DNA from 3 places in the Citrobacter telavivensis genome. Region 2 is predicted to be linked to each of the others. Evidence: riboswitches for the same ligand, from Rfam matches in the RefSeq annotation. Region 2 holds a riboswitch; each other region holds the start of a gene.

Evidence for each region. Region 2 has a riboswitch for thiamine pyrophosphate ahead of thiM (hydroxyethylthiazole kinase). Riboswitches for the same ligand answer to the same signal wherever they lie in the genome.
Region 1: it holds a riboswitch for thiamine pyrophosphate, as region 2 does, so the genes downstream of both, thiC (phosphomethylpyrimidine synthase ThiC) here and thiM (hydroxyethylthiazole kinase) in region 2, are expected to answer to the same signal.
Region 3: it holds a riboswitch for thiamine pyrophosphate, as region 2 does, so the genes downstream of both, thiB (thiamine ABC transporter substrate binding subunit) here and thiM (hydroxyethylthiazole kinase) in region 2, are expected to answer to the same signal.

The regions. Positions count from the first base shown of each region.
Region 1 covers NZ_JBGUBF010000016.1:16,848-23,563, reverse strand. Annotated here, with positions in the region: gene hemE (uroporphyrinogen decarboxylase) at 1-933, opposite strand, end outside; gene nudC (NAD(+) diphosphatase) at 1,102-1,875, opposite strand; gene ACERJC_RS25125 (Rsd/AlgQ family anti-sigma factor) at 1,973-2,461, shown strand; TPP riboswitch at 2,512-2,635, shown strand; gene thiC (phosphomethylpyrimidine synthase ThiC) at 2,720-4,621, shown strand; gene thiE (thiamine phosphate synthase) at 4,621-5,256, shown strand; gene ACERJC_RS25110 (HesA/MoeB/ThiF family protein) at 5,249-6,007, shown strand; gene thiS (sulfur carrier protein ThiS) at 5,988-6,188, shown strand; gene thiG (thiazole synthase) at 6,190-6,716, shown strand, end outside.
Region 2 covers NZ_JBGUBF010000001.1:2,093,247-2,099,962, reverse strand. Annotated here, with positions in the region: gene ACERJC_RS10050 (hypothetical protein) at 1-139, shown strand, start outside; gene ACERJC_RS10045 (YadA C-terminal domain-containing protein) at 307-1,140, opposite strand; TPP riboswitch at 1,649-1,746, shown strand; gene thiM (hydroxyethylthiazole kinase) at 1,778-2,566, shown strand; gene thiD (bifunctional hydroxymethylpyrimidine kinase/phosphomethylpyrimidine kinase) at 2,563-3,363, shown strand; gene ACERJC_RS10030 (GntR family transcriptional regulator) at 3,405-4,151, shown strand; gene ACERJC_RS10025 (PfkB family carbohydrate kinase) at 4,125-5,090, opposite strand; gene ACERJC_RS10020 (ADP-ribosylglycohydrolase family protein) at 5,087-6,091, opposite strand; gene ACERJC_RS10015 (nucleoside permease) at 6,088-6,716, opposite strand, start outside.
Region 3 covers NZ_JBGUBF010000004.1:176,949-183,664, reverse strand. Annotated here, with positions in the region: gene sgrT (glucose uptake inhibitor SgrT) at 1-22, opposite strand, end outside; gene sgrR (HTH-type transcriptional regulator SgrR) at 116-1,771, shown strand; TPP riboswitch at 1,807-1,907, shown strand; gene thiB (thiamine ABC transporter substrate binding subunit) at 1,940-2,923, shown strand; gene thiP (thiamine/thiamine pyrophosphate ABC transporter permease ThiP) at 2,899-4,509, shown strand; gene thiQ (thiamine ABC transporter ATP-binding protein ThiQ) at 4,493-5,194, shown strand; gene ACERJC_RS18005 (DedA family protein) at 5,307-6,074, opposite strand; gene araC (arabinose operon transcriptional regulator AraC) at 6,160-6,716, opposite strand, start outside.

The DNA of each region.
Region 1 (6,716 bases), on a different contig from region 2:
GATCGTCGCCACCTCTTCTTCGATACGCGCCGCAGGCGCATAGAGCATCGACGGATCCATGTTGCCCTGCAAGGCCACTTTATGCCCGACACGACGACGCGCATCGGCAATATCGGTGGTCCAGTCGAGTCCGAGCGCATCGCAGCCGGTTTCCGCCATCGCTTCCAGCCATTGTCCGCCACCTTTGGTAAACAGCGTCACCGGCACGCGGCGACCGTCGTGTTCACGTAGCAGACCATCGACGATTTTATGCATGTAATACAGCGAGAACTGCTGATAATCGCGCCCGGTCAGTACGCCGCCCCAGGTGTCGAAAATCATCACCGACTGCGCACCCGCTTTGATTTGGGCATTGAGATACAGCGTGACGCTCTTCGCCAGCTTATCGAGCAGCGCATGCAGCGTTTTCGGGTCGGCATACATCATCTTTTTAATCACGGTAAAGGCTTTGCTGCTCCCGCCTTCGACCATGTAAGTCGCCAGCGTCCACGGACTGCCGGAGAAACCAATCAGCGGCACGTCGCCTTTCAGCTCGCGACGAATCGTGCGTACCGCGTTCATCACGTAGCCCAGTTCATCTTCAGGATCGGGAACCGGCAGTTTGTCGACATCGGCTTTGCAGGCCACCGGGGCGGTGAAACGCGGACCTTCGCCGGCTTCAAAATAGAGGCCCAGCCCCATCGCATCCGGAATAGTCAGAATATCCGAGAAGAGGATCGCCGCATCAAGCGGATAACGGCGCAGCGGCTGGAGTGTGACTTCGCAGGCCAGTTCCGCATTTTTGCACAGCGACATAAAATCGCCCGCCTCTGTGCGGGTGGCTTTATATTCAGGTAAATAGCGGCCCGCCTGGCGCATCATCCATACCGGGGTGACATCAACGGGCTGGCGCAGCAGCGCACGCAGATAACGATCGTTCTTCAGTTCGGTCATTTTTGCAGTTCCTTATTGCGTCAGGCCGCCAGTGTATACACAAAATCATTCAGAGTGGAGCAAGGCGACAACTGAATGAATCCCCAGGAGCTTACTCAGGTAAGTGACTAGGGTGATTGAAGGCAGTCAACGAAGGGCCACTTTGAAGGATGAAGTGTATCACGTGATTCATTCATACTCAGCCCGACAGATTGCCACGGTATCTTCGATCAGACGCCGTGCGACGGTGCCCGGTGGCGGCAGGAGCGGTAAATCATCGTAACGATACCAGTTAGCCTCCAGCAGCTCTTTCGGATCGATGACTATCTCGCCACTGTCGTACTCCGCCATAAATGCGGTCATCAGCGACATCGGGAAAGGCCACGGCTGCGAGGTCACATAGCGCAGGTTTTTCACTTTGATACCGCTCTCTTCCATTACCTCACGCGCCACCGCTTGTTCCAGGGTTTCGCCCACCTCAACGAACCCGGCGAGCACGGTATGCACGCCGTTACGGTGGCGTACGTGTTGGGCAAGCAGGATGGAATCATCGCGGCGGATAGCGACAATAATGCAGGGGGCGATTTGCGGATAGTAACGTTCGCGGCAGTGGGTACAGAGCATCGCCCACTCGGTTTTACTGGGATGCATGGGGTGTCCGCAGTAGCCGCAGAACTTATGCGATCGATAAAACTCGGCCAGTTGTACACCGCGCCCCGCCAGTTGAAACAGACCCGCATCCTGATCGAGCACCTGGCGAACCGATCCCATCTCGTGACGCCGATGCTGTAGCACCAGCCAGACAGCCTCTCCTTCCCACTCTCCGATATGCAGCGCAGGCTGCCCAACAAGATCGAAATTTGTCGCGGCGCCATGTGGCAATTCACCGTGAGGCAACCATAATTTTTGCTCATGGCTGACTATCCACCAGCCGCTGTCTAATTTTTCAATAATACGATCCATAGCTCTTGCACTACCTTTGCTTCACTGGCATGTTGATAACATTATTTTTACAATTCCTGCGTGAGCAGTTTTAAAATCCACACTTGCGGAGTCAATCATGCTAAACCAGCTGGAAGACCTGACAGAGCGCGTCAGAGGAAGTAACAAACTGGTTGATCGCTGGCTACATATACGTAAGCACCTGCTCGTGGCTTACTACAATCTGGTTGGCATTAAGCCTGGCAAAGAATCGTACATGCGGCTGAATGAAAAAGCGCTGGATGATTTTTGTCAGAGCCTGGTCGATTATCTCTCCACCGGACACTTCAGTATTTATGAACGTATTCTCCATAAATTGGAAGGTAACGGGCAGCTTTTAAAAGCGACAAAAATTTGGCCGCTACTGGAAGCTAACACACAACGCATCATGGACTATTATGACTCCAGCCTGGAAACGGCGATAGATCACGATAACTGCCTGGAGTTTCAACAGGTTTTGTCCGATCTCGGCGAAGCGCTGGAAGCCCGGTTTGCCCTTGAAGATAAGCTTATCATGCTGGTATTTGACGCCATGCACGACAACGCCGTCATCAAACGTCCTGCTTGAGTTTTGCGTGACTAACGCGTAATTTACAAACGTCCCCTCTTCTGAGGGGTGTTATCTTGTCGGAGTGCTTATTTTCCACAAAAGCGTGAAGTGGAAAAGGCTGAGACCGTTAATTCGGGATCCGCGGAACCTGATCAGGTTAAAACCTGCGAAGGGAACAAGAGTAATTCTGCTTTATGCGTAAGCCTTAACGGGCGGCGCACATCTATTACTCCTCCGTCGTCTGACAAGCCATCTCCTAACTTTTTGGAATGAGCTATGTCTGCAACTACACCTAAATTGTCCCGCCGCGAACAGCGCGCGCAAGCACAACACTTCATTGACACCCTGGAAGGCACCGCTTTCCCGAACTCAAAACGAATCTATATCACGGGTTCGCAAGCGGATATCCGCATTCCGATGCGTGAGATCCAGCTTAGCCCGACGCTCATCGGCGGCAGTAAAGAGGAGCCGCAGTTTGAAGAGAACGAAGCGGTTCCGGTGTACGACACGTCCGGTCCCTACGGCGATCCGGACGTGGCGATTAACGTTCAGCAGGGTCTGGCGAAGCTGCGTCAACCGTGGATTGATGCGCGTCATGACAGCGAGGCGCTGACCGACCGGAGCTCGGCGTACACCAAAGCGCGCCTGGCCGATGATGGCCTTGATGAACTGCGCTTCACCGGCCTGCTGACGCCAAAACGCGCCAAAGCGGGTAAATGCGTCACCCAACTGCACTACGCCCGCCAGGGCATCGTAACACCGGAAATGGAGTTTATCGCCATCCGTGAAAACATGGGCCGTGAGCGCATTCGCAGCGACGTGTTGCGCCAGCAGCATCCGGGTGAGGGATTCGGCGCACGTCTACCGGAGAATATCACACCGGAATTTGTGCGTGATGAAGTGGCCGCCGGACGGGCGATCATCCCCGCCAACATCAACCACCCTGAATCTGAGCCGATGATTATTGGCCGTAACTTTCTGGTGAAAGTGAATGCCAACATCGGTAACTCTGCCGTCACCTCCTCTATCGAAGAAGAAGTGGAGAAACTGGTGTGGTCAACGCGTTGGGGAGCGGACACCGTGATGGATCTCTCCACCGGCCGCTATATTCACGAAACCCGCGAGTGGATCCTGCGTAACAGCCCGGTGCCGATCGGCACCGTACCGATCTACCAGGCGCTGGAGAAGGTTAACGGGATCGCCGAAGATCTTACCTGGGAAGCCTTCCGCGATACGCTGCTGGAGCAGGCTGAACAGGGAGTAGACTACTTCACCATCCATGCCGGTGTACTGCTGCGCTATGTGCCGATGACCGCAAAACGCCTGACGGGGATCGTCTCGCGCGGGGGATCCATCATGGCGAAATGGTGTCTCTCTCATCACAAAGAGAACTTCCTTTATCAGCACTTTCGCGAAATTTGCGAAATCTGTGCCGCGTATGACGTTTCTCTGTCGCTCGGTGACGGCCTGCGCCCTGGCTCCATTCAGGACGCCAACGACGAGGCGCAGTTCTCGGAACTGCATACGTTGGGTGAACTGACGAAGATCGCCTGGGAATATGACGTACAGGTGATGATTGAAGGTCCGGGCCACGTGCCGATGCAGATGATACGCCGCAACATGACCGAAGAGCTGGAGCATTGTCACGAAGCACCGTTCTACACCTTAGGCCCGCTGACCACCGATATCGCACCGGGTTACGACCATTTCACCTCGGGGATTGGCGCGGCAATGATCGGCTGGTTTGGCTGCGCGATGCTCTGTTACGTCACGCCGAAAGAGCACCTCGGCCTGCCGAACAAAGAGGATGTGAAACAGGGGCTGATTACCTACAAAATTGCCGCCCATGCCGCCGACCTCGCGAAGGGGCATCCGGGTGCGCAAATCCGTGATAACGCGATGTCGAAAGCGCGCTTCGAATTCCGTTGGGAAGACCAGTTCAATCTGGCGCTCGATCCGTTCACCGCCCGCGCCTACCACGACGAAACCCTGCCGCAGGAGTCCGGCAAAGTGGCGCACTTCTGCTCCATGTGTGGCCCGAAATTCTGCTCAATGAAAATCAGCCAGGAGGTTCGCGACTACGCCGCCGCCCAGACAATCGAAGTGGGGATGGCGGATATGTCAGAAAATTTCCGCGCCAAAGGCGGTGAAATCTACCTCAAACGGGAGGAAGCCTGATGTATCAGCCTGATTTCCCAACGGTTCCGTTTCGCTTAGGCCTCTATCCGGTTGTCGACAGCGTGGCGTGGATCGCGCGTCTGCTCGACGCTGGCGTGCGCACGCTTCAGTTGCGCATCAAAGATAAGCGCGATGAAGAGGTGGAAGCCGACGTGGTTGCGGCCATCGAACTGGGGCGGAACGCCAACGCCCGCCTGTTTATTAACGATTACTGGCGACTGGCAATTAAACACCGTGCCTATGGCGTGCATCTGGGTCAGGAAGACCTGGAAACCGCCGATCTGAAAGCGATTCAGGCGGCGGGATTACGTCTGGGCGTCTCGACGCACGACGACATGGAGATCGACGTCGCGCTGGCGGCACGTCCCTCCTACATCGCGCTGGGGCATGTCTTCCCGACGCAAACCAAGCAGATGCCGTCTGCGCCGCAGGGACTGGAACAGCTGGCGCGGCATATCGACCGTCTGCACGATTACCCTACTGTCGCCATTGGGGGGATCAGCCTGGACCGCGCGCCGGCGGTCCTTGCGACTGGCGTAGGGAGCATTGCGGTGGTCAGCGCCATTACCCAGGCTACGGACTGGCGCGCGGCAACCGCGCAGTTGCTGGCGATAGCAGGAGCAGGCGATGAATGATCGTGACTTTATGCGCTATAGCCGTCAGATCCTGCTGGACGATATCGCCATTGACGGTCAACAAAAGCTGCTCGCCAGCCGCGTATTGATCGTCGGGTTGGGTGGATTAGGTTCCCCGGCCGCGCTGTATCTGGCGGGTGCCGGTGTCGGCACGCTGGTGCTGGCTGACGACGATGACGTTCATCTCAGCAATCTGCAACGGCAGATCCTGTTCACCACGGATGACATTGCCCGATCTAAATCGCAGGTTGCACAGCAGCGGCTGGCGCGACTCAATCCGGATATCGACCTGCTCTCGCTACCGCAACGTTTGAGTGGAGACGCCCTCAGCCATGCGGTAGCGCAAGCGGATGTGGTACTCGATTGCACCGACAACATGGCAACGCGTCAGGAAATTAACGCCGCATGCGTGGCGTTCGATACCCCGCTGATCACCGCCAGCGCGGTTGGTTTTGGCGGCCAGTTGATGGTACTGACGCCGCCCTGGACGCAGGGCTGCTACCGCTGTTTGTGGCCGGACGAAGCAGAACCCGAACGCAACTGCCGTACGGCGGGCGTTGTCGGTCCCGTCGTCGGCGTGATGGGGACGCTACAGGCGCTGGAAGCGATCAAGCTCCTCAGTGGTATGGACATACCCGGCGGCGAGTTGCGTCTGTTTGATGGTAAAACCAGCCAGTGGCGCAGTCTGGCATTACACCGCGCCAACGGGTGTCCGGTATGTGGAGGACGACATGCGAATTCAGTTCAATGATGAGCCGATGCAGTGCGCAGAGGGGCTCTGCGTACATACGCTGCTGACTCAGTTGAATCAGTTAAAACCCGGCACCGCACTGGCGCTGAATCAACAGATTCTGCCCCGCGAGCAGTGGGCGCAGCACATCGTGCAGGAAGGTGACCAGATCCTGCTTTTTCAGGTTATCGCAGGGGGCTGAAATGTTACGTATTGCAGACAAAACGTTTGATTCACATCTGTTCACAGGCACGGGTAAATTTGCGTCACCGGCCGTAATGGTTGACGCGATCCGCGCCTCTGGCAGTCAACTGGTGACGTTGGCCATGAAGCGGGTGGATTTGCGCCAACACAATGACGCCATTCTGGCCCCGCTTCTCGACGCGGGCGTCACACTGCTGCCCAACACGTCCGGGGCGAAAACGGCAGAAGAGGCTATCTTTGCCGCACAGCTTGCGCGTGAGGCACTCGGCACCCATTGGCTGAAGCTGGAAATTCATCCCGATGCGCGCTGGTTACTGCCAGATCCGATTGAAACGCTGAAAGCCGCCGACGCGCTGGTAAAACAAGGATTTGTGGTGCTTCCCTACTGCGGTGCGGATCCGGTGCTGTGCAAACGTCTGGAAGAGGTCGGGTGCGCAGCGGTGATGCCGCTCGGTGCGCCGATTGGCTCGAATCAGGGGCTGGAGACCCGGGCCATGCTGGAGATCATTATCCAGCAGTCCACCGT
Region 2 (6,716 bases):
TGGTTTGCCAGCGTCTCTCGTGGAGAAAGAGGAAAGCGCTACCGTTTATCAGCAAGGTTTACATTATTTTATCGTGTACAACACGGGACGCCTGGCAGTACTTAATAACCAGCGTCAGATGCTGGGCTGGGCAAAATAAAAAGCCATCGCTTTCTAATCTGCTGTTCTTACCGCGGGTCAGGCAAAGCTGATTTCAGTCGCGCCAGGAATAAGACAATAAACGCCGACGATATCAATATTCATGTGGCGCTTCAGGTTGAAGCGCCACCGTTTTAACCGATACCTTAGCGTCGTTTCACTATATTCTTACCAGCCTAATGAAGCAGACGCCGCGACGACGGAATCACCATCAGACGTTCCGGCATAGCTAACCGTTGCGGCGACATTCTCCGCGAATTTATGACGATAGCCCATGGCATAACCTTGTTCACTTTTAAAATCAGCAGCGCCAACAGCAATAGCATTATCAGTGTCTACATAGTGAAGCCCGGCGATAGACGCGGCTCCAGCAATACCACTACGGTATTCTTTACGATCGTCGTTTTGCTGCTTTTCCATCGAAGAGAAGCGCGAATTATTTTGATTTTCCAGGGTTGTAATACGCGTTTCATGGTTAGCTAACTGTGTGGTGTGAGTCTGAATGACGCCATCTTGTGCTTTTTGTTTTGTTTGCACGTTAGCCACAGCGACCTGGTTAGTCGTTGTATGCTGTAAAGCAGTGTCTGCTTTACTACCATTAGCGCTAATTAACACGTTTTGATCGTTATCGACAATTTTCTGGTTTGCTTTGTTAGTGGCAATATCATCACGATTCTTAATGATTGCCTGTCCGTCATATTGTTCATCCAGAGTGACACGTTTTACCAGGTTATCATGATCGGTACGAATTTGTTGTGCATAAGTGGCAACATTATTCACCTGAGTTACATCCGCTTTACCCGCTTCCAGAGCGGATATTTGCCCTTCATGCTTTTGTAAATCATACGTAGCGCCATCAATACCAGAGACAAAAAAAGCCCCATTGGTTGTGGGATTCGTGACCACTGCATCAACGTTAGCCGCCTGGGCCGCAGGGGCAAGGGAAGCAAACAGAGCAGAGAAAACGGCAACAGCAATAATGGATTTATTTACAGATTTCATTTCAAAGTCTCACATTCAAAACACTATATAAAAACAGTTATTTCCACTCTTTTTAATTGCGAGTGTGATTTAACAGTTGTTAATAAAAATGGATGTCAACATTAATAATACGTTCAGAGCATCTTGATTAAGAATTTACTTAATTCGTGAGGCGAACTATCTACTAATGGAGGGCTAATAATCTTGACTTGGATCACATTTGAATTTAATAAGTAAAGAGGCGTGTCGAGTTATGGTTGGATTATTTTAATGTAAACATTAATAACCCATGCAGCATAAGGTGTCGGCATAATAAATATATTTCTGAAGAGGCGAAAATATTTTTTCATGCCTGGTTCAAATAATGGATTTCTTACATTAATAATGATTGTGCTGCTTATAAGCGTTGGCGGCGTTTTGTCCTGAAGATGCTGTTGTTGTTACGCACAGAAAAACTCCTTGCACCTGCTCGGTACAGGCGGTTACACTAAATATTGATATTTTGATATGTAATTTATTGTTTTATAAGTAATTTGACTCGGGGTGCCCCTTTTCACGAAGGGCTGAGAAATACCCGTACCACCTGATCTGGATAATGCCAGCGTAGGGAAGTCAGACACTGCTCGTGTCCCTTCTTCGCGCGGGCAGGAGCGTAATCATGCAGCCTGACCTGCACAGCCGCGAACATGCGGTTCGTACCTTAAAACAATTTCGTACCCTTTCTCCGTTAACACACTGTATGACTAATGACGTCGTGCAGAGTTTTACCGCCAATACGCTACTGGCTTTGGGCGCTTCTCCGGCGATGGTGATCGAGCCGGAAGAGGCTCGCCAGTTCGCTGCCCTTGCCAGCGCCTTACTTATTAACGTGGGTACGCTGACGCAGCCGCGCGCACGCGCAATGCGAACGGCGGTTGAGCAGGCGAATAGCGCAAAAACGCCCTGGACACTGGACCCCGTTGCCGTGGGCGCGCTCGAGTATCGTCGTCGCTTCTGCTTTGAACTCCTGGCCTTAAAACCCGCAGCCGTTCGCGGTAATGCTTCGGAGATCCTGGCGTTAGCCGGTGAAGACTCCGGGGGACGCGGTGTGGACGCCACCGATTCGGTCACAACGGCACTGCCAGCGGCGCAGATTCTTGCATGCCAGACCGGCGCTATTGTGGTGGTCACCGGTGAAGTGGATTACATCACGGACGGCGAGCGCACGCTGAGCGTCACCGGCGGCGACCCGTTGATGACGAAGGTAGTGGGCACCGGGTGCGCGCTTTCCGCCGTGGTGGCCGCCAGCTGCGCGCTGCCCGGAAACCGAATCGAAAATATCGCGTCGGCCTGTGGGTGGATGAAACAGGCGGGGCTGATTGCCAGTAAAACCTGTCACGGACCCGGCAGTTTCATTGCGGCATTTCTCGATGCGCTCTACACCCTGGAAACGGAGGTAGTAGCATGAAGCGGATTAACGCCTTGACGATTGCCGGCACCGATCCCAGCGGTGGTGCGGGCATTCAGGCCGATCTGAAAACTTTCTCGGCGCTCGGCGCTTACGGCTGTTCGGTGATTACCGCGCTGGTGGCGCAGAATACGCGCGGCGTGCAGTCGGTATATCGCATTGAGCCGGATTTTGTCGCCGCGCAGCTCGATTCGGTGTTCAGCGATGTACGCATTGATACCACCAAAATCGGCATGCTGGCGGAAACCGATATCATCGAGGCTGTGGCGGAGCGTTTACAGCGCCATCAGGTGCGGAATGTGGTGCTCGACACGGTCATGCTGGCGAAAAGCGGCGATCCGTTGCTGTCGCCCTCTGCCGTTGAGACATTGCGCAAGCGACTGCTGCCGCAGGTTTCACTGATTACGCCCAACCTGCCTGAAGCGGCAGCGTTGCTGGATTGTCCGCATGCGCGCGCAGAAAAAGAGATGCTGGAACAGGGACGGGCGCTGCTGGCGATGGGCTGTGGCGCGGTGCTAATGAAAGGCGGCCATCTGGATGATGCGCAAAGCCCCGACTGGCTCTTTACGGCTGACGGTGAGCAGCGTTTTACCGCACCGCGGGTGATGACCAAAAACACGCACGGCACCGGTTGCACGCTCTCTGCGGCGCTGGCCGCACTGCGTCCTCGGCATGCTGACTGGGCAGGGACGGTGCAGGAGGCGAAAGTCTGGCTGTCGGCGGCACTGGCGCAGGCGGATACCCTGGAGGTTGGGCACGGCATTGGACCGGTTCATCATTTCCACGCGTACTGGTAGCGTATATACTGGCAGCAGACTGGCTGTCAGGAAAAAGACTCATGGAACAAGCGCATACTCAACTTATCGCGCAACTGAACGAACGTATTTCAGCGGTGGATAATACGCCGCTCTATATCAAGTTTGCCGAGACGGTAAAAAATGCCGTGCGTAGTGGAGTGCTTGAGCATGGCAATATTTTGCCCGGCGAACGAGATCTCAGCCAGTTGACCGGCGTCTCACGCATCACGGTGCGTAAAGCGATGCAGGCGCTGGAAGAAGAGGGCGTGGTGACGCGTGCGCGCGGCTATGGTACGCAGATCAACAATATCTTTGAGTATTCGCTGAAAGAGGCGCGTGGTTTTTCTCAGCAGGTTGTCCTGCGCGGGAAAAAGCCGGACACCTTATGGGTCAACAAACGAGTCGTTAAGTGTCCGGAAGAGGTGGCGCAACAGTTGGCGATTGCCGCTGGCAGCGATGTGTTTTTGCTTAAGCGTATTCGCTACGTTGATGAAGATGCCGTATCTATTGAAGAGTCGTGGGTGCCCGCGCACCTCATTCATGATGCCGATGAGATAGGCATATCGCTGTACGACTATTTCCGTAGCCAGCACATCCACCCGCAGCGCACCCGCTCACGGGTGAGCGCAAAGATGCCGGATGCCGAGTTCCAGTCGCATATCCAGATGGACAGCAAAGTGCCGGTGCTGGTGATAAAGCAAGTGGCGCTTGACCAGCAGCAGCGCCCCATCGAGTACAGCATCAGCTACTGCCGAAGCGATTTATACGTCTTTGTGTGCGAGGAGTAACTCCTCGCGAAACGGCGCACAGTCACCGCCGCGATGTCCGACGACCCACGAGGCCACGGCGTTGCCGAGCAGCACCGCGTCCGCCAGCGACCAGCCCGATGCCAACCCGGCCAGCATCCCCCCCGCGTGACTGTCACCCGCGCCAATCGTATCAACGACCAGCGTTGGAAAGGCGGGGACATGACCAGAGGATGACGTGCTGAAAAACCAGGCGCCCTCTTTGTCATGGCGAACGATCAAAGGTGCCGCAAATCGCTTCACCCATTGCGCACCCAGCTCTTCCACATCCGAGCTCAGATCGAACCGTTGGGCCGCGATTTCAGCTTCCTGACGATTGAGCGACACCAACGGGCGACAGGACAGAATGCGCGCCATTAGCGCATCAGGTATATCGCCAATGCGCGGACCAAAATCGATAAACGGCATCATCTGATCCAGACCTTCCAGCCACTGCACCAGCAGTTCGCCGCAGGGTGAGGCCAACTGATAGCCCGAGAGATAAATCAGGCTATTACGCGGGACGGTGAGTTGAGCCAGCCAGTCAACGTTCCACTGGTTCTCAACGCCGCTGAATGACATGAACGTGCGCTCGCCATCCGGCTCGACCAGCGCCAGACACCAGCCGTTGTCCCCTTCTGCGGTCTCAATAAGGCTGTGTAACCCTTCTTTCGCCATCCGGTTACGAATGATATCTGCCCACACGCCCTGGCCCAGCGGCAGGGCATTACCGGCATCAATGCCCAGCCGTTTCAATGCGACGGCGATGTTCAGCGCGCAACCGCCGACGTTAACACCTTGCTGCTTTAGCTCAATGTCACAACCGCGCCAGGGCAGAGCATACGCATCGGCAATGACATCGATAACCGCTGCGCCGACGACCGTGACTGGTTGGCGAGTCGTTAAACCTGGCAGCAGTTCGGCTAAACGTGAAGCGTTCATGACTCCTCCCGACGTTGGCGCAGACGGGCAAGCGCCGTAGCATAGCGGTTGAAATCGAGCTGATTGACCGTATCCAGCTCCTGTTTCCATGCCGGATTAATGGCGCCAACGCCCTGCAACGCACCGCAAATGGCCGTTGCCATCGCCCCAATGGTATCGGTGTCGCCACCAAGATTTGCGCACAGAATAGCGCAACGATTGGGATCGGTTTGCGCCAGTTCGACCATCGCAATAGCGCACGCCACCGATTCGATCGTGCTGGTTCCCGCACCAATCACCTGATACAGCTGTTCGCTGGCCGCTTCGGCACCGTCGGCATGACGCACAATTTTTAGCGCCATCTCCAGACGTGCACAGAGCGACGCGCTAAAGGTGGTGATTCGCTTTTGTTGGGCATGCAGGGCGATGGCGGGGAGCGAATCAACGATCGCTGCCCAGGAATCGCCTTCGATCGCCCGTGAAATCGCCCATGCCACCACTACCGCACCGGCGATAGCCAGATCCGATTTGTGCGTCGGGCTGGAGGCCAGCGCGACGTCGTCGATAAACGCATCCAGATTGTGCGCTGGCAGCAGACATCCCAACGGCGACACGCGCATGGCTGCGCCGTTGGTGACGCCATTGTTCTCCAGTTCCGCCACCGGTTTCCCGTCGCGAATGGCGTTCAGGGCGATTTTCGATGTCGGCCCGAGGACGTTTTTGTTGAAGGCGTCAAAGCGCAGCGCCCAGTCGAGAATGTTACGCCCAATCAGATCCGGGTCGATCTCACCGTCGCGTGCCAGCAGGGCATCTGCCAGACAGAGCGCCATTGAGGTATCGTCGGTAAATTCTGCGCGGCCAAAATAGCAGGCCGCATTGTTTTCTTGCGGGCCCGGCAGAAAGCGGTCAATCCAGCCAAAATGCGCTTTAACGCGGGTTCTCGGCCACAGTTCTGACGGCATACCCATCGCATCCCCTAACGCCTGCCCGTAAAGAGCACCGAGAATACGTTCTGCTTTCATTTCACTTCCCCTTGTGTCAACGCAGTATCGCGAACCTCAATAGCGGTAATTTCTTTGTCCGATTCGCGAAAGAAAATCATAAACAGCACGGCAATCACGGCGATCATCACCGCCCCGAATGTCCACATGCCCGCCCAGTTGAAGGTGAGGCCGTTGACCGGCTCCTGATAGGCAAACATTTTTTCCATCATTACGCCGCCGAGACGGTAACCCAGCAGGCTGCCGAATCCCTGACAGCAGAGTGTAATCAACCCTTGTGCGGCGGTACGCATATGCACTGGCGCTTTTTTATCGACGTAGATATACGCCGTCACATAGTAGAAGTCATAGCTCACACCGTGCAGCAAAATGCCGAGGAACAGCAGAGCATAGGTGAAGTATTCGTCTGCGCTGCCGTAAATGAAGAAGCCATAGCGGATCGCGGCAGTGATAAGACCAAGGAGTAATACCTTTTTGATACCAAAGCGCTTGGTAAAGAAAGGCAACGCCAGCATAAAGAAGATTTCAGAGAATTGACCGAGGGTCATCCAGCCGGTGGCGTTTTTCATCCCCACTTCCGTCAGATATCCATTGGCGAAGATGTAATAGAACGCCAGCGGCATCGCGAACAGGAACGAGCAGAAGA
Region 3 (6,716 bases), on a different contig from region 2:
ACTTCTGATAAAACTGGCGCATAGATGACCCCTTCATAGTGCTTCATCGGAATGTATTATTGGCCTAATATAGGGATAATAAAATTGCTGAGTTTTCCGCAGGAGTTCCCCTTTTATGTCTTCTGGCCGTCTGCAACAACAGTTCATCCGCTTGTGGCAATGCTGCGACGGCAAAACGCAGGACACCACGCTTAACGAACTGGCGGATCTCCTGAGCTGCTCCCGTCGCCATATGCGTACGCTGCTCAATACTATGCAGGAACGCGGTTGGCTGACGTGGGAAGCAGAGGTTGGACGCGGAAAACGTTCACGCTTAACTTTCCTGTATACCGGACTGGCGCTCCAGCAGCAGCGCGCGGAAGATCTACTGGAGCAGGATCGCATCGATCAACTGGTGCAACTGGTGGGTGACAAAGCGGCCGTACGGCAGATGCTGGTCTCCCATCTGGGCCGCAGTTTCCGTCAGGGCCGTCATATTCTTCGTGTTCTTTACTACCGCCCGATGCAAAATCTGCTGCCGGGCAGCGCGCTGCGACGCTCAGAAACCCATATTGCCCGCCAAATCTTCAGCGCCCTGACCCGCGTAAATGAGGAAAATGGGGAACTGGAAGCGGATATCGCCCACCACTGGCAACAAATTTCTCCCCTGCACTGGCGCTTTTTTCTGCGTCCGGGGATCCATTTTCATCATGGTCGTGAACTGGAAATGGACGATGTGGTGTCGTCCCTGACGCGCATTAACGTCTTACCGCTCTATTCCCATATCAGCGAGATCGTCTCGCCAACATCCTGGACGCTGGACATTCACCTGTCTCAGCCCGATCGCTGGCTGCCGTGGTTGCTGGGCCAGGTCCCGGCGATGATCCTGCCACGCGAATGGGAAACCCTGAGCAATTTCTCCAGCCATCCGATTGGCACCGGCCCTTACGCCGTGATACGAAATACACGTAATCAGCTGAAAATCCACGCCTTTGACGATTTCTTCGGTTTTCGGGCACTGATTGATGAAGTGAACGTCTGGGTACTGCCGGATATTGGTGACGAGCCGAACGGCGGTCTGACGTTGAAAGGTCCCACAGAAGATGAGAAGGCCATCGAAAGCCGCCTGGAAGAAGGGTGCTATTACCTGCTGTTCGACGCCCGTACCCATCGCGGCGCCAATCAGGAGGTCAGAGAGTGGGTCAGTCGCGTACTGTCACCGAGCAACCTGCTTTACTATGCCGATGAACAGTATCAGCGCCACTGGTTCCCGGCCTACGGTTTGCTGCCCCGCTGGCATCACGCTCGACCGGGCCACGGCGAGAAACCCGCCGGGCTGGAAACGCTCACGCTGACCTATTATCACGAACACATCGAACACCAGGTGATTGCGCAGATCATGAGTCAGCTGCTGGCTGAACATCAGGTGACGCTGGAAATTCAGGAGATCGACTACGATCAGTGGCATGCCGGGGAAATAGAGAGCGACATCTGGCTTAACAGCGCCAACTTCACCCTGCCGCTCGACTTCTCCTTGTTCGCGCATCTGTGCGAAGTCCCGCTGTTGCAGCACTGCATTCCGCTGGACTGGGAAGCCGACGCCGCACGCTGGCGCACCGGCGAGATGAATCTGGCCGCGTGGTGCCAGCAACTGCTCGCCAGCAAAGCGATTGTCCCGCTTATTCACCACTGGCTGATTATTCAGGGGCAGCGCAGTATGCGTGGCTTGCGCATGAACACCCTCGGCTGGTTCGACTTTAAATCCGCGTGGTTTGCCCCGCCCGATCCTTAATCCTTTTGATCTCTTCACGTAATCATTACAATGTGGCGTTCTCAACGGGGTGCTGCGCCAGAGGCGTGGGCTGAGAAAATACCCGTCGAACCTGATCCGGATAACGCCGGCGAAGGGATTTGAGGCTACCGCTCAAAATCCTTTGCCACTCTTCTATTGAGGTGCAAAGTGTTAAAAAAATGTCTTCCTTTACTGGTGCTGTGCGCAGCGCCTGCCTTCGCAAAACCGGTCCTGACCGTCTATACCTACGACTCGTTCGCCGCTGACTGGGGCCCTGGCCCTGCGGTGAAAAAAGCCTTTGAAGCCGACTGCAACTGTGAGCTGAAACTGGTGGCGCTGGAAGATGGCGTTTCACTCCTCAACCGTCTGCGGATGGAAGGGAAAAACAGCAAAGCCGACGTGGTGCTTGGGCTGGATAACAACCTGCTGGAAGCGGCGACGCAAACCCAGTTGTTCGCGAAAAGCGGTGTCGCCAGCGAGGCGGTCAATGTCCCTGGCGGCTGGAAGAATGACACCTTCGTTCCGTTTGATTACGGCTACTTCGCTTTCGTGTATGACAAAAACAAACTCAAAAACCCACCGAAGAGCCTGAAGGAACTGGTTGAGAGCGATCAGAAATGGCGAGTGATTTATCAGGATCCGCGCACCAGTACGCCAGGACTTGGGCTGATGCTGTGGATGCAGAAAGTGTATGGCGATAAAACACCGCAGGCATGGCAGAAACTGGCGGCAAAAACTGTCACCGTCACCAAAGGCTGGAGCGAAGCCTATGGCCTGTTCCTGAAAGGGGAAAGCGATCTGGTGCTGAGCTATACCACCTCTCCGGCGTATCACATCATCGAAGAGAAAAAAGAGAACTACGCGGCGGCCAACTTTAGCGAGGGCCATTACCTGCAGGTGGAAGTTGCCGCGCGTACCGCGGCCAGTAAGCAACCTGAACTGGCGGAAAAGTTTCTCAAATTCATGGTCTCACCCGCGTTTCAGACTGCAATCCCGACCGGCAACTGGATGTATCCGGTGGTGGATGTCCCCCTGCCCGCCGGGTTCGAACAGTTGACTAAACCCGCGACCACGCTGGAATTCACGCCCGCAGAAGTGGCGGCACAACGTCAGGCATGGATTAGCGAATGGCAACGCGCCGTCAGCCGTTAATTGCTGGCTGGCTGGCTCCCGGCCTTTCCGCCGCCACGCTGATGGTGGCGGTAGCGCTGGCGGCCTTTCTGGCCCTGTGGTTCAACGCGCCGCAGGCGGCGTGGTCCTCGCTCTGGCAGGACAACTACCTGTGGCACGTGGTGCGCTTTTCCTTCTGGCAGGCTTTCCTGTCGGCGGTGCTTTCTGTCGTTCCGGCCATCTTCCTTGCTCGTGCGCTGTACCGACGCCGCTTTCCGGGGCGTCTGGCCCTGCTGCGCCTGTGCGCCATGACGCTAATCCTCCCGGTGCTGGTCGCAGTATTTGGTATTCTCAGCGTCTATGGACGCCAGGGGTGGTTAGCCACGCTCTGGCACATGCTCGGGATGGAGTGGACCTTCTCGCCTTACGGCTTGCAGGGCATTCTGCTGGCCCACGTCTTTTTTAATATGCCGATGGCAAGCCGCCTGCTGTTGCAGTCGCTGGAAAATATCCCCGGTGAACAGCGTCAGTTGGCCGCACAATTGGGTATTCGCGGCTGGCAGTTCTTCCGTTTTGTTGAGTGGCCGTGGCTGCGCCGCCAGATACCACCGGTCGCCGCGTTGATTTTTATGCTCTGTTTTGCCAGCTTTGCTACCGTCCTGTCGCTGGGCGGCGGGCCGCAGGCGACGACCATCGAACTGGCGATTTATCAGGCGCTGAATTTCGACTACGATCCCGCCCGCGCCGCCATGCTGGCGCTGATCCAGATGGTGTGCTGTCTGGGGCTGATGCTCCTCAGTCAACGATTGAGTAAAGCTATCGCGCCAGGCACCACGCTGGTGCAGGGATGGCGCGATCCGGACGATCGGCTGTACAGCCGTTTAACCGATGCCTTGCTGATCGTTATCGCGCTTCTGCTGTTGCTCCCCCCCCTGCTGGCCGTGATGGTCGACGGGGTGAATCGCCATCTGCTGGACGTGCTTGCGCAGCCCATTTTGTGGCAGGCGGTGTGGACCTCGCTGCGCATTGCGCTGGCTGCGGGTCTGCTGTGCGTGATCCTGACAATGATGCTGCTGTGGAGCAGTCGCGAACTGCGCGCCCGTCAGCAACTGCTGGCAGGACAAGCGCTGGAGCTAAGCGGTATGCTTATTCTCGCGATGCCGGGCATTGTGCTGGCCACCGGTTTCTTCCTGTTGCTCAACAACAGCATCGGCCTGCCGGAGTCCGCTGACGGTATCGTGATTTTCACCAATGCGCTGATGGCCATTCCCTACGCCCTGAAAGTGCTGGAAAACCCGATGCGCGATATTACCGCCCGCTACACGATGCTGTGTCAGTCGCTAGGGGTTGAAGGCTGGCGGCGGTTAAAAGTCGTAGAACTGCGGGCACTGAAACGCCCGCTGGCGCAGGCGCTGGCCTTTGCCTGCGTACTGTCTATCGGTGATTTTGGCGTGGTGGCGCTGTTCGGCAACGATGACTTCCGCACCCTGCCGTTTTATCTGTATCAGCAAATTGGCTCTTATCGCAGTCAGGACGGCGCCGTCACTGCGCTCTTACTGCTGATCCTGTGCTTTATTTTATTTACCGTTATTGAGACGTTACCGGGGCGAAATGTTAAAACTGACTGATATCACCTGGCTTTATCACCACCTGCCCATGCGCTTTACGCTGTCCGTGGCACGCGGTGAACAGGTGGCAATTCTGGGGCCGAGTGGCGCTGGGAAAAGTACATTGCTGAGTCTGATCGCTGGTTTTCTCACGCCTGCCCGCGGCACCCTGCTGATCGAAGGGGAAGACCACACCACCACGCCGCCGTCACGCCGCCCGGTTTCGATGTTGTTTCAGGAAAATAATCTGTTCAGCCATTTAAACGTTGAGCAAAACATCGGGCTGGGGCTGGATCCCGGACTGAAATTAAGCGCCGAACAGAAAGAGAAGCGCCGGCATATCGCGCAACAAATGGGGATCGAGACGTTGATGGCTCGCCTGCCCGGCGAGCTTTCCGGCGGCCAGCGCCAGCGTGTGGCGCTGGCACGTTGTCTGGTGCGTGAACAGCCGGTTCTGCTGCTGGACGAACCGTTTTCAGCCCTTGACCCCGCCCTGCGCCAGGAGATGCTGACCCTGGTGAGCGATATCTGCCACGCCCGCCAACTGACGCTACTGATGGTTTCACACAGCGTCGAAGATGCGGCGCGCATCGCCCCGCGCTCAGTCGTCGTCGCCGACGGTCGCATCGCGTGGCAGGGTAAAACGGATGAATTGCTGAGCGGTAGAGCCAGCGCCTCAGCGCTGTTGGGGATTAAGGCTAACTGAAAGGGGTTGCTGAAAGGTGTTGCCGGATGGCGCTGACGCTTATCCGGCCTACGAGATACACGCCATCCGCCAGGAATATCACCTATGAGATACACACCATCCGGCAGGAATATCAGTATCCCACCACTTTTTGCAGAATATCGATGTACACCGGCATCAGCGGGTGGCGGATCAACGTCACCAGCGCGACAATCCCCATCCCCAGCACCATTGGTGCCAGCCAGAGCAGACGTCCTTTTGGCAGGTAGTGCGTTAAACGATCCGTCGCGGCTTTTCCGCTGCGCCACAGACGCCAGCACAGCCAGCCGCCAAGCCATAGCAGAACGGCTGTCGCCAGCAGCAGCCACTTAAACTCGCCGCTTTGCATTCCCGCCGGAATATCAATTGCCGCACCGGCCAGAATCCCCGGCAGAAAGTAAAACGGCGGCCAGAGTACGCAACCAATAATATTTGGCGTGATGAATTTCGCCACCGGCAGATCCAGCATCCCGGCGACCATCGGCACCAGCGGGCGCGTCGGTCCGACAAAACGCCCCACAAGAATCGTGAACATACTGTGCTGATGCAGCGCGTGCTCGGTTTTATCCAACAACGCCTTGTTCTTTTTCATGAACGACCAGCGATGCAGCGGTTTTTTGAAGCGCCAGCCCAGCCAGAACGAGATCCAGTCGCCAAGCAGACAGCCGATAATTCCCGCCAGCCAGGCATGCCAGAAGTTAAGCTCCCCGCTGCCGATCAGGGCACCCAGCCCGGCCATCATTACCGTTCCCGGTAAAATCAACCCCACCAGCGCCAGCGATTCCAGGAAGGCCACCAGCGCCACAGCAATCAAAGAGTACATGGCGGACTGGAGAATGAAATGTTCCAGCAATGCTTGCATAATGCGTCCGTCAGATTTACGAAGCAGGGATTCTGCTAACCCATCCCTGCTTCGTCAAGCCATCAATTGTCTGAATCGTTACAGGTTATGACATCTTTACGGGCACATCATTCACTTTTTCTTCACAACCCGCGCGGAACTCGCTTGGGCTGGCACCGGTACATTTTTTAAAGACGCGGGAGAAATAGAGCTGATCGTCGAACCCGACATTGCGTCCGACGGTGGCAATCGGCATACGTGTCGTACTGAGCAGCAGTTTCGCCTGGCTAATGCGCTGATCCTCACGCCAGCTCAGCACGCTAATGCCCAACTGTTGACGGAACAGGTGCGACAGGCGCGACGGCGACAGGCAGACGTGCTGGGCTACGCTTGCAATATCAAAATGGCTGTCCGCCAGATGATCGCTGATGTACTGACAGGCATCGCGCACGCGGTTATCCATCGGCGGGTGCAGCGACGCATTGATCGCTTCCATACGCCGCAGCAGTAGCTGCTCCAGCAGGTTGATCGCCAGCAGCTCGCAGTAGCGACCTTCCCCCTGTCCGGCGCTGATAATCTGGCCGAACAGTTCATTAAAGTGCGGCTGGTGCACCTCGTCCGGGCGAAAAAAACCGGTCTGCGCAAAGATGGACGGCCAGGTCA